DNA from 2 places in the Agrobacterium sp. 22-214-1 genome. Region 1 is predicted to be linked to the other one. Evidence: riboswitches for the same ligand, from Rfam matches in the RefSeq annotation. Region 1 holds a riboswitch; the other holds the start of a gene.

Evidence for each region. A riboswitch is a leader RNA that binds a small molecule or an ion and turns the genes downstream of it on or off. The one in region 1 is predicted to bind S-adenosylmethionine.
Region 2: another riboswitch for S-adenosylmethionine. It lies ahead of metA (homoserine O-acetyltransferase MetA); the one in region 1 lies ahead of ACQZ5G_RS07980 (O-succinylhomoserine sulfhydrylase).

The regions. Positions count from the first base shown of each region.
Region 1 covers NZ_JBNWCK010000001.1:1,581,574-1,588,150, forward strand. Annotated here, with positions in the region: gene ACQZ5G_RS07975 (2'-deoxycytidine 5'-triphosphate deaminase) at 13-1,110, opposite strand; SAM riboswitch at 1,184-1,262, shown strand; gene ACQZ5G_RS07980 (O-succinylhomoserine sulfhydrylase) at 1,306-2,490, shown strand; gene apaG (Co2+/Mg2+ efflux protein ApaG) at 2,724-3,116, shown strand; gene ACQZ5G_RS07990 (Hsp33 family molecular chaperone) at 3,167-4,156, opposite strand; gene argF (ornithine carbamoyltransferase) at 4,398-5,315, opposite strand; gene ACQZ5G_RS08000 (acetylornithine transaminase) at 5,373-6,572, opposite strand.
Region 2 covers NZ_JBNWCK010000005.1:184,104-190,680, forward strand. Annotated here, with positions in the region: gene ACQZ5G_RS18665 (ABC-F family ATP-binding cassette domain-containing protein) at 1-1,200, opposite strand, end outside; gene ACQZ5G_RS18670 (thiamine diphosphokinase) at 1,205-1,858, opposite strand; SAM riboswitch at 1,948-2,024, shown strand; gene metA (homoserine O-acetyltransferase MetA) at 2,108-3,034, shown strand; gene ACQZ5G_RS18680 (aldose epimerase family protein) at 3,213-4,232, shown strand; gene mtgA (monofunctional biosynthetic peptidoglycan transglycosylase) at 4,248-4,994, opposite strand; gene ACQZ5G_RS18690 (polyprenyl synthetase family protein) at 5,132-6,046, shown strand; gene ACQZ5G_RS18695 (OmpA family protein) at 6,077-6,577, opposite strand, start outside.

The sequences.
Region 1 (6,577 bases):
CCGCCGGGGTCGTTATTCGGCGCGAAAATGCTTGGAGAGCTTCAGCCCCTGCGCCTGATAGTTGGAGCCGAGGCCGGTGCCATAGAGGCCTTCCGGTTTCTGCAACATGTGCTCGTAAACCAGCCGGCCGACGATCTGGCCGTGTTCGAGGATGAAGGGAACCTCGTGGCTGCGGACTTCGAGCACGGCGCGGCTGCCTGTGCCGCCGGCCTGCGCATGGCCGAAGCCGGGATCGAAGAAGCCGGCGTAGTGCACGCGGAATTCGCCCACCAGGGGGTCGAAGGGTGTCATTTCCGCCGCATAGAGCGGCGGAACGTGGACTGCTTCGCGCGAGACGAGAATATAGAATTCATCCGGGTCGAGGATCAATTCGGCGCGCCCACGCGCGTAGAGCGGCTCCCAGAAATCGAGAACGTCGTGCTGGGCTTTCTTGTCGACATCCACCACCGCCGTATGATGTTTGCCGCGATAACCGATCAACCCGTTTTCACCGAAACCCTTGAGGTCGATCGAGAGCGCGATGCCGCCGCCGGTCACGTTGGGCGTGTCGCTGGCAACCAGCGTTTCCGTCTCGTGCAGCTTCAGCAGTTCACTTTCGTTGAGCAGCGAATGGCCGATGCGGAAGCGGATCTGCGACAGGCGCGAGCCGCGTCGCACCACGATCGGGAAGGTGCGCGGACTGATTTCCAGATAGAGCGGGCCGGCATAACCGGCCGGTATCTTGTCGAATTCCTGCGCGCTGTCAGTCATGACGCGGGTGAAGATATCGAGACGGCCGGTCGAGCTTTTCGGATTGGCCGAGGCCGACATGTCCGCGGGCAGCGCAAGGCTCTCCATCAAGGGAACGATATAGACACAACCGGTTTCCAGCACCGCGCCCTGGGTAAGGTCGATCTCGTGCAGGCTGAGACGATTGAGCTTGTCGATGACGCGGTTTCCGGGACCGGGCATGAAACTGGCGCGCACGCGATAGGCCTTCGAGCCGAGCCTGAGATCGAGGCTGGCGGGCTGCACCTGATCAGCATCGAGATCGGCCTCGCTCTTCAGCTTGCCGCCCGCAAACAGCGCCTTGATTGCGCCATCCGCCAAAATGCCCGTGGTTCTGGTCATGGTCATCATTCCTTTTTACGGCGACAAAACCAAAAGGAAAGCATTGACGCAAGCCGGTAACGGCAGTATGGCAAGCTTATCCCGTGGTGATTTGGCCGGTCGGCTTGCAGCCACGTTAAACAAGTGGCTAAAAAGACCGGGTGCTAGGAACCGGTCTGCTTTTGCGGCCGGTTTTTTTGTTTTGAAGGTGATCACATGAGCAATAAATGGCGCCCGGCAACCCAGCTCGTTCACGGCGGTACGCTACGCTCCCCTTACGGTGAAACGTCGGAAGCGATCTATCTGACCCAGGGTTTCGTCTATGAAAACTCCGAAGCCGCCGAAGCGCGCTTCAAGGGTGAAACGGATGGGTTCATCTACGCCCGCTATGCGAGCCCGACCAACGACATGTTCGAAAAACGCATGTGCCTGCTGGAAGGCGCCGAAGACGCCCGCGCACTTGCGTCGGGCATGGCCGCCGTCACCGCCGCCATCATGTGCCAGCTGCGCGCCGGCGACCATATCGTTGCGGCCCGCGCCCTCTTCGGCTCCTGCCGCTGGGTGGTCGAAACGCTTGCGCCGAAATACGGCATCGAATGCACGCTGATCGACGGTCGCGATCTCGGAAACTGGGAAAAGGCGATCCAGCCGAACACCAAGCTGTTCTTCCTCGAAAGCCCGACCAATCCGACGCTTGAAATCATCGATATTGCCGGCGTGGCGAAGCTCGCCAACCAGATCGGTGCGAAGGTGGTGGTCGACAACGTCTTTGCCACACCGCTTTTCCAGAAGCCGCTCGAACTCGGCGCCCATATCGTCGTTTATTCGGCCACCAAGCATATTGACGGCCAGGGCCGCTGCCTTGGCGGCGTGATCCTTTCCGACAAGAAGTGGATCGAGGAAGAGCTGCAGGACTATTTCCGCCATACCGGCCCCGCCATGTCGCCTTTCAATGCCTGGACGCTTCTGAAGGGCATCGAGACCCTGCCGCTGCGTGTGAAGCAGCAGACGGCCAATGCCGGCAAAATCGCCGATTTTCTCGCCGATAGCGGCAAGGTCGCCAAGGTCATATATCCCGGCCGCGCCGATCACCCGCAGGCCGATATCATCGCCCGACAGATGTCCGGCGGCTCGACGCTTGTGGCTTTCGAGCTGAAGGGCGGCAAGGAAGCAGCCTTCAAGCTGCAGAACGCGCTTGAGATCGTGAAGATTTCCAACAATCTCGGCGACGCCAAGAGCCTCATCACCCACCCCGGCACGACGACGCACAAGAACCTCACCGACGAGGCACGTGCTGAACTCGGCATTTCCGGCGGCACCCTGCGCCTTTCCTGCGGCATCGAGGATACCGACGACCTGCTGGAGGATCTGGCGAAGGGTCTGGCGGCCGTTTCGGCCTGAAAATTCAATCCGCAAAGCGCCATCGCCTGACTGCGTGTCGGGCCATGGTTCGCCTGCACGGTCTAAAAAGACCGCTTCAGGCAACCAATATTTACCTTTACCGTTATCCCTAACGGTGGAAAACAGCGCAACAGGAGACGCCTCCTGCCCGTCAAGTCATTCATTTTCTTGACGATAGCCAGAGCCTATAGTGTAGGATGCGGCGGCAGGCATAATATCGAGGTGTGGCGCGTATGTATCGTGCTCTGACAAGGGATATCGAGGTAACGGTCGATCCGTATTATCTCGAGGAACAATCCGACCCGGATGACGATCGTTACGTCTGGGGCTACAAAGTCGTGATCGCGAACAATTCCGATATTCCGGTTACCCTCGTCAATCGCTATTGGCACATCACCGATCAGAACGGGCAGGTGGATGAGGTCTATGGGCCGGGCGTCGTGGGTGAGAAGCCGCATCTGAAACCGGGCGACAGCTACGAATATTCCTCCGGCTGCCCGCTGGACACACCTTCTGGCCTGATGTTCGGCCATTATGAAATGGAAACGGAAAATGGCGAGGTGTTCAACGTCACCATACCCGCCTTTTCGCTGGATTCACCCGGCCTGATGCGGGTCCTGAACTGACATTCACCCGGCAATGAAAAAGCCGCGCCCTTTCAGGACGCGGCTTTCATTCAGGCATTCTCAAATTCACTCACATCGTAGCGATAGGTCGTGGAGCAGAACTCGCAGGTCACGGCAATGGCGCCGTCTTCTTCGCTTGCCTCGATCTCCTCGGCGGTGAAACCGGACAGCACGCCCTTGATCTTCTCCCGCGAGCAGCTGCAACGGTCAAGAACCGCCTGCGGATCATAGATACGCACACCGCTCTCGTGGAAAAGCCGGAAGAGAAGACGTTCCACCGGCACCTGCGGATCGGTCAGCTCGTCGGTATCCACCGTGTTCAGCAGCGTCACCGCCTCGGTCCAGGCATCATCCTCCTGCACCTCGTGACCGCTTTCATCGCCGTCGCCGCCATGCAGGTCGCGCATACGCAGCCGCTCGGGCGACTGCGGCAAGAACTGCGCTATAACGCCGCCCGCACGCCAGCCATGACGCGGCTTGCCTTCGCCATCACGGTCGAAGAACTCGGCAACCCCCAGCCGCACGCGGGTGGGAAGCTGTTCCGACTGGCGGAAATAAACCCCGGCAATGTCTTCCAGCGAGGAGCCATCGAGCGGCACGATACCCTGATAGGGCTGCATGCCCGCACCCTGATCGATCGTGAAGGCCAGAATGCCGTTGCCGAGCAATTGCTCCGGCGACGTCGCCCCGGCCGCAATCGCCTCCGCCAGCCGCTCCTCATCGAAACGGGCATAAGCGCGCATGCTTTCCGGCGCGGTGAAATCCGCAACCAGAAGGTCGACCGGGCCGTCACCCTTGGTCTGGACGGTCAGCTTGCCGGAAAACTTGAGCGACGTGCCGATCAGCGCCGTCAGAACGGTCGCTTCCGCCAGCAGGCGGGCGACCGCCGGGGGATAGTCATGCCGCTCGAGGATGGCATTCAGCAGCGGACCCACCTGCACGGCGCGGCCGCGCACATCCAGACCTTCGACCTGAAAGGGCACAACCTTGTCGTCGCCAGCAAAATCGAGATCGTCCAGTTCAACCGTTACATCTGCCATGTCATACTCCCTGGCGCAGCCGTGGCGCCGCTACCGTCCAAAAGTCCGGCTTTTAAAATGTGCTTTTTTCGCTTGTCGCACAGAGACCCGGGAAGAGAAACCGCTTCCGGGGAAAAACGTGCAAATCGTGATGATGGCCCGCCAGCAAAACCGACGGGCCTCTTCGAAGTCCCACAGATGGTAATCTATGCGCGCAAGTTCAAGCACCCGGCGTGACGGTGTCAGGCCGGGCGATTGCTCATCAGATGACGCCCATGCACCATGCGATGATGGACTTCTGCGCGTGGAGGCGGTTTTCCGCCTCGTCGAAGACGACGGATTGCGGACCGTCGATCACGGCATCCGTCACTTCCTCGCCGCGATGGGCCGGCAGGCAATGCATGAACAGCGCGTCTTTTTCCGCCTTGGCCATCAGGGCTTCATTCACCTGATAGGGCTGGAAGATGTTGTGGCCGCGCGCCTTGTGTTCCTGGTTCATGGACACCCAGGTATCGGTGACGACGCAGTCCGCACCCGCAACGGCCTTGTCGGCGTCGTGGCACAGCATGATCTCGCCGCCATTGTTGCGCGCCCAGTTCAGGAACTTGTCATGCGGTTCGGAGCCCATCGGCACGGCCATCGTCATGCGGTAACCGAAACGGGCCGAGCCTTCGACGAAGGAATGCAGGACGTTATTGCCGTCACCCGTCCAGGCAATAGTCTTGCCTTTGACCGGGCCGCGATGTTCCTCGAAGGTCATGATATCCGCCATGATCTGGCAGGGATGCGTGTCGTCCGTCAGGGCGTTGATGACCGGCACCGTCGCGTGTTCGGCAAGCTCCAGCAGGCGCGAATGATCCGTCGTGCGGATCATGATGGCGTCGACGTAACGCGACAGCACCTTGGCCGTATCGCCGATCGTTTCGGCGCGACCGAGCTGCATTTCCGTACCGGAGAGGAAAAGCGTCTCGCCGCCGAGCTGGCGCATGCCGACATCGAAGGAGACGCGGGTGCGGGTGGAAGGCTTTTCGAAGATCATAGCCAGCATCTTGCCGGCAAGCGGCTTTTCCGCCGTTCCGGCCTTGGTGGCGGCCTTGCGTGTGCGGGCGTCGTCGAGAATTGCCCGCAGGTCCTGCGAGCTGACGGCCGACAGGTCGAGAAAATGTTTAGGTGAAGCCATTTCAAACTGTCCCATGCTCGCGAGCCTCGGGGAAGAGGCCCGCCCTTTATTGTTTCCTCAGGCGATTTTTGCCTGTTTCGCTGTCAGGGAAGCGGCGGCCGCTTCCACGCGTGACAGACCCTCGCGGGCCTCTTCCGCCGTGGTGACGAGCGGCGGCAGAAGACGGATGACGTTGTCGCCCGCCGGCACGCCCAGCAGATGCTCGGCGCGCATGGCCTGCAACAGCTCGCCCGATGGAACCTTGGCCTTGATGCCGAGAAGCAGGCCTTCGCCACGGATTTCCTCGATAACGTCAGGATAACGATCCTTCAGCGAAGCAAGGCCCTGGCGGAAGACCAGCGCGACATCACGGACCTTTTCCAGAAAGCCCTCGGAGAGGACGACATCGAGCACGGCATTGCCGACAGCCATGGCCAGCGGGTTGCCGCCATAGGTGGTGCCATGCACGCCCGCCGTCATGCCGGAAGCGGCATCCGCCGTCGCAAGGCATGCACCGAGCGGGAAACCGCCGCCGATACCCTTGGCAACCGCCATGATATCCGGTGCAACGCCCGTCTGCTCATAGGCAAAGAGCTTGCCCGTACGGCCAACGCCGGTCTGGACCTCGTCGAAAATCAGCAACATGCCGTGCTCATCACAGAGCGACCGCAGCAGCTGCAGGAATTCCTTGGCTGGCGCGCGAATGCCGCCCTCACCCTGAATGGGCTCGATCAGAAGCGCGGCCGTTTCGGCCGTGATGGCGGCTTCCAGCGCATCGACGTCACCGAAGGGCACCTGGTCGAAACCTTCGACCTTGGGACCGAAACCTTCGAGATATTTCTGCTGGCCGCCGGCGGCAATCGTCGCCAGCGTGCGGCCATGGAAGGCGCCTTCAAAGGTGATGATACGGAACTTTTCCGGATGCCCCTTGGAATAATGATAACGGCGCGCGGTCTTGATCGCGCATTCCAGCGCTTCCGCGCCGGAATTGGTGAAGAAGACCTTGTCTGCGAATGTCGCTTCCGTCAGGCGCTTTGCAAGCTTTTCCTGGCCCGGGACTTCATAAAGGTTCGAGACGTGCCAGACCTTCTCGGCTTGGGTCTTGATCGCCTCCACGAGGTGCGGATGGGCGTGACCCAGCGAGTTGACCGCGACGCCGGCCGCAAAATCCAGATATCGTTCGCCGCTTTCCGTGAGCAGCCAGACGCCCTCGCCTCGCTCGAAGCGCAGGGGGGCTCTAGCAAACGTATCGAACAATGGCGCGGCGGCTTCGGCCATGGCTG
Region 2 (6,577 bases), on a different contig from region 1:
CGTGCGGGCCTGTTCCGGCTGGAACAGAAAGTCTTTCATATAGCCCGTCACATGCTTCAATTCGCCGTTGACCAGCAGATTTTCACCGCGACCATCGGTCAGATAATGCGCGAGCGTATCGTTGGGATTGAGATCCTCGCGTTTCTGGTCGAGCGTCGCGATTTCCAGATTGGTGCCGAGCTTCACCGTGCCGCTATCGGGCTCCAGCTGGCCGGTGAGCATCTTCAGAAGCGTGGTTTTACCGGCACCGTTCGGGCCGACGAAACCGATGCAATCTCCACGATGGACGCGCAGCGAAAACGGCGCGACGATCACGCGCTCGCCATAAGCCTTGGTGATGGCCTCCGCCTCGATGACCAGCTTGCCGGATTCACGCCCTTCGGTAACGGTCGCCTGCACCGTGCCCTGCGGTCCCTTATGGCCGCGATATTCCGCCCGCATGGCCTGAAGCTCGCCGACGCGGCGCATGTTGCGCTTGCGCCTTGCGGTCACGCCATAACGCATCCAGTGCTCTTCACGCTCGATGGCCTTGCCTAGCTTGTGCTGTTCCAGTTCTTCCTCTTCCAGCACCTTGTCGCGCCATTCCTCGAAATGGGCGAAACCGCGATTGAGACGCCGGGACTGGCCACGATCCAGCCAGACGGTCGAGGTCGAGACCTTTTCGAGAAAACGCCTGTCATGCGAAATCAGCACCAGCGCGCTGCGCGTCTGCTGCAGCTCGCTTTCAAGCCATTCGATGGTGGGCAGATCGAGATGGTTGGTCGGTTCGTCCAGCATCAGGATATCGGGTTCCGGCGCCATGACGCGGGCAAGGGCCGCACGTCGCGCTTCACCGCCGGAAAGGCTCGCCGGATGTTCCTGCCCGGTGAGACCGAGATGCTCCAGAAGATAGGTGACGCGATAGGGGTCGTCACCGGGTCCGAGCCCCGCTTCGGCATAGGCCTGAACCGTGTCGTAACCGGCAAAATCCGGGGCCTGCTCCAGATAACGGATGGTGGCGGCCGGATGCCGGAAAACCTCGCCCGATTGCGCCTCGACCAGACCCGCGGCGATCTTCATCAGGGTGGACTTGCCGGAACCGTTGCGCCCAACAAGGCAGATGCGGTCGCCCGGTTCTACCTGTAGATTGGCGCCGTCGAGCAGGGGGGTCACGCCGAAGGTCAGCTTGATGTCATCGAGTTTCAAAATTGGGGGTGCCAAGGCGTCAGGCTCCGGTCAGATCATAAGGGCGGGCGAGCACGATGGCTTTTCCGCTTTTCAGCGAGAAATGCACGGGGCCGCCATTCGCGACATTGGAAATAGTACGGGACGAACCGAAAGCAAGCGCGAAATCCTTCAACGGATAACGCACATTGCCGATATCGAGCCCCTCAAGGGCGGTAAATCCGGCAACCGAAAACAGCGAGGCGGGCGGTAAATCGACATCCAGCGAACCGGCAAGCAGCGGCCGCGCCTCTTCTTCACCGGAGGTCAGCGTAACGTCGATACCACGTTCGGCGAGTGCGACCGCGTAAAGGAGGTGCTGAAGCGCATGGTCGCTTCTCGCGCCTCCAAGGGCACCGACAAGCACCAGCGAATGCGCTCCACGGGAGAGAGCTTCCGATACCGCGATTTCGCCATCCGTCACCGCCTTTGCGGCCGGGTATGGCTGCCGCGCTACATCGGGCCAGGCCTCCAGCAACTCTTTGCTGGCGGAATCGAAATCCCCGACCCACAATTCCGGCGCAAGGCCAAGCGGTCCGGCATGGCGCATGCCGCCGTCGGCCGCAATCACACGGCTATCCGCGACCGCCTCTTTGAGACGATCGGTCACCGTAACATCGCCGCCAAGCAGAATGGTGAAGCGCTCTTTATCCATGCCCTGCCTTATCGCACCTCGGCCAAAAATGGAAAGCGGAAACCCGATGAAATCGGCCTATATTGATTTTCGCCGGCTTCGGGATTATGAAACGCCTCAGTGGTGATTTGCCGACCGGCTTGCAGCCACTTTAAAGAAGTCGCTAAAGGGTCGAGGAAAAAGGCAATTTCCTGGGACCGGCCGCGATTTCGCTGCCGGTTTTTTTGTTTTCGCAACGTTCTTTACGTGATCCGGAAAAGAGAGTTCGACATGCCGATCAAGATTCCCGATACGCTTCCCGCTTTTGAGACCCTCGTTCATGAGGGCGTGCGGGTCATGACCGAAACGGCGGCCATCCGGCAGGATATCCGCCCGCTCCAGATCGGGCTTCTCAACCTCATGCCGAACAAGATCAAGACGGAAATCCAGATGGCGCGCCTCGTCGGCGCCTCGCCGCTGCAGGTGGAGCTGTCGCTGGTGCGGATCGGCGGCCATAGAGCCAAGAACACGCCGGAAGAACATCTTCTGTCCTTTTACGAGACGTGGGAAGAAGTGCGCCACCGCAAGTTTGACGGTTTCATCATTACCGGCGCACCCGTGGAGACGCTGGCCTATGAAGACGTGACCTACTGGAACGAAATGCAGAAGATTTTCGAATGGACGCAGACCAACGTTCATTCGACGCTGAATGTCTGCTGGGGCGCGATGGCCGCCATCTATCATTTCCACGGCGTGCCGAAACACGAGTTGAAGGAAAAGGCGTTCGGGGTCTATCGTCACCGCAATCTCTGCCCCTCATCGATCTATCTGAACGGCTTTTCGGACGATTTCCAGGTTCCCGTCTCGCGCTGGACGGAAGTACGCCGCGCCGATATCGAAAAACATCCGAAACTCGAAATCCTGATGGAATCCGAGGAAATGGGCGTTTGTCTGGTGCATGAGAAAGAGGGTAACCGGCTCTATATGTTCAACCATGTCGAATATGATTCGACATCGCTTTCGGACGAATATTTCCGTGACGCGAATGCCGGCGTGCCCATCAAGCTGCCGCATGATTATTTTCCGCACAACGACCCGGAGCTCGCCCCGCTCAACCGCTGGCGCAGCCATGCCCATCTGTTTTTCGGAAACTGGATCAACGAGATATACCAGACGACACCCTATGATCTCGAAGCCATCGGGCAACTGGCCGCGTAAAGCGCGTCGCGTTTTATCGAACGGCATGCGACGCGCTTTCGTTTTTGTTTTAAGCATGTCTTTGTCCCAAAACCGCGGCGCACTTTTGGGAGACATGCTTTGAATTGCGGGATTGCGAATTGCCGGAAAATGACGCAACGTCCGCCCGGCAATTCGCAACACCAGGGAGAATGACGAGATGAGCGACGCGGCGGCGCGGGAGAATTTCGGTTTCACGGCGACCGGCGAAAAAGTCGAACGCGTCACCATCTCGAAAGGCGGGCTGACGGCCAAGGTCATCACCTGGGGCGCGGTCATTCAGGATCTGCGCCTAGAGGGTCACCAGCCGCCGCTCGTTCTCGGCTTCGACAGGTTCGAGGACTACAAATATTCCTCCTATTTCGGCGCCACCCCCGGCCGCAACGCCAACCGCATCGGCGACGGCCGGTTCTCGATCGATGGGCACGAATACCAGCTGGAGCTCAATGAAAAGGGTGTAACCCACCTGCATGGCGGCAGCGACGGCATGGGCAAGCGCAACTGGATGCTGATGGAACATGGCGAAAGCCATGCGGTTCTGCAGATCATCGATCCCGACGGTCGCGCCGGTTATCCCGGCAATTGCACGGTCACGGCCACCTATACGATCCTCGACGGCGGCGTGCTTTCGGTGGTCTATGAAACGGTGACCGACAAGCCGACCATCGCCAATGTCTGCCAGCATTCCTATTTCAATCTCGATGGCGCAGACACCGCGCTTGGGCATGAGATCAGCATCGCGGCTGATTTTTACCTGCCCACCAATGACAAGCAGATACCGACGGGCGAGATCCGCTCCGTCGAAGGCACCGTCTTCGACCTGCGCCACCCGACACCGATGCGGCGCAAGGAGAATGGCGAGCAGGTTCTCTACGACCATAATTTCTGCCTGTCGCCCGAGCGCCGCGCAAAACGCAAGGTCGCCCGCGCCTATTCGCCGGCATCCGATATCGCCCTTGAGGTTCACACCACCGAACCTGGTGTGCAGTTTTATTCGGCCTTCAAACTGGACGTTCCCGTTCCGGGCCTTGATGGCCGTCACTACGGCCCCTTTGCCGGTTTCTGCCTGGAAACGCAGATTTGGCCGGACGCCGTCAACCACCCGGATTTCCCGCACGCCATCCTGCGGCCGGGTGAAACCCTGCGTCAGGAAACCGACTATATTTTCAAGAAAGGCTGACGCGGCGCGCCGGGGTCAATCCAGCACGCAGCCGACGTAGCCGCCGGAGGCACGCGCGCGCCGTTCGATAAGGCCGGCAAGCCGTTGCAGCCCGCGTCCCGGCTTGCTGGCGACGCGGTCTATGGGATTAGGCAGCGAAACCGCCAGCAGCGCCGCCTGACGGGAGCTGAGTTTTGCGGCCGGCACCTTGAAATGGTGCTGCGCGGCAGCCTCGATTCCATAAATGCCCGGTCCCCATTCGGCAACGTTGAGATAAATCTCCATCATCCGTTTTTTCGACCAGACGAAATCAGCCGCGATCGCCAGCGGCAGTTCCAATCCCTTGCGCAGGAAAGAACGGCCATTCCATAAAAACAGGTTCTTGGCCGTCTGCATCGGAATGGTGCTTGCGCCGCGGGTGGAAGCCCCGTCCAGCGCATTGCTCACCACGGACTGCATCTGGTTCCAGTCCACGCCGCCATGGAAACAGAATTGCCCGTCCTCGGACATCATCACGGATTGCACAAGGCGCGGCGAAATATCCTCAAGCGGCACCCAGCGCCGGTCATATCCCTGCAGAGTCACCAGATCGGCGAGCATCAGCGTCGAGACCGGCCGGATAAACGGCAGCGCATAAACCGGAATCAGCAGATAGGGCAGGATCAGCAAAGCCAGCAAGGTCATGACGATACGCTTTGCCAACGTGCGAAAATCCACCTTCGGACTGCTCCGGTCTTCCGCCAGCACGGCGTAATCTGCGTCGCTTTCAGGCGTACTGCTCAATATTCGTCAAAGCCCCGCACCAATTGAAGCCTTTCATAGTCCATTGCCGCCTTCAAGGCGAGTCCGCTCAAATAGTTGCACCTCTGGAATCACGAAAAGGTTTGCCTGCATTCGCGCGGCATGCCAAAGAGCGCGGCATGGACGCTGCGATGACAAATTTCGAAACGAAGCTGCGCGAAAACGCGGCCAAAACCGAAGCCCTGCTTGGCCGCCTGCTTTCCGGCGAAACCCGCGCGGATGAGATCACGCGCCCGCAAAACCTGCTCGACGCCATGCGCCATGGCGTGCTGAACGGCGGTAAACGCCTGCGGCCCTTCCTCGTCATCGAAAGTGCCGCCCTTGCGGGCGGGAATGCCGAAGCCGCCCTTTATGTCGGCGCGGCACTGGAATGCCTCCATTGTTATTCGCTTGTTCATGACGATCTGCCGGCCATGGACGATGACGACCTACGCCGCGGCCAGCCGACCGTGCATCGCAAATTCGATGAGGCGACCGCAATTCTCGCCGGCGACAGCCTGCTGACACTGGCCTTCGATATCATCGCTTCGGACGAAAATCCGCTTGCGGCCGAGCGTAAGGCCGCGCTCGTACTTTCGCTTGCCCGCGCGGCGGGCATTGGCGGCATGGCCGGCGGCCAGGCGCTCGATCTCGCTGCTGAGAAAAAAGCACCGGATGAAGCCGGCGTCATTATATTGCAGGCTATGAAAACCGGTGCACTGCTGCGTTTTGCCTGCGAGGCGGGCGCAATCATCGCCGGCAGCGATGTTTCCGAGAGGCAAAGGCTGCGTCTCTTCGGCGAAAAGATCGGCCTCGCCTTCCAGCTTGCCGACGACCTTCTGGATTTGACGGCCGATGCCGCCACCATGGGCAAGGCAACCGGCAAGGACGCCGCGCGCGGCAAGGGAACGCTTGTGGCGCTGCGCGGCGAGGACTGGGCGCGCAGCCAGCTGCGGGAGCAAGTGGCGGAAGCCAGCGAACTGCTGGCCCCTTATGGCGAAAAGGCCGCGATTCTCATCGCGGCCGCCAGATTCATCGCTGAACGAAAAAGCTGAGCGGCTTCCACCCAGCTTTTCATCACCCAATCAGCCCTTGAGCGGCGAGATCAGCACTTCGACGCGACGGTTCTGGGCGCGGCCATCCGGCGTTGCATTCGAAGCGATCGGCTGCGACGGGCCGAAGCCGAGCGTCGAAATACGGCGCTGATCGACGCCGCGCGCGCCGAGATAATTGGCGACCGATGCGGCACGACGCTCCGAAAGGCCCTGATTGTAACCGGCGCTGCCGGTCGAATCGGTATGGCCGTTGATGTCGATGAGCGTGCGGTTGAACTTGTTCAGCACGATGGCGACGGAATCGAGCGTCTGATAGAATGGCGGGATGACCTGATCCTGGTCCGTCGCGAAGGTGATGTTCGACGGCATGTTGAGAACGATGCTGTCGCCTCGGCGGGTAACCGAAACGCCGGTTCCCTGAAGCTGGGCGCGAAGCTCGGCTTCCTGGCCATCCATGTAATTGCCGATGGCGCCGCCGGCGAGCGCGCCGATGCCCGCACCGATAAGCGCGGCATTGCGGCGACCGGTCGG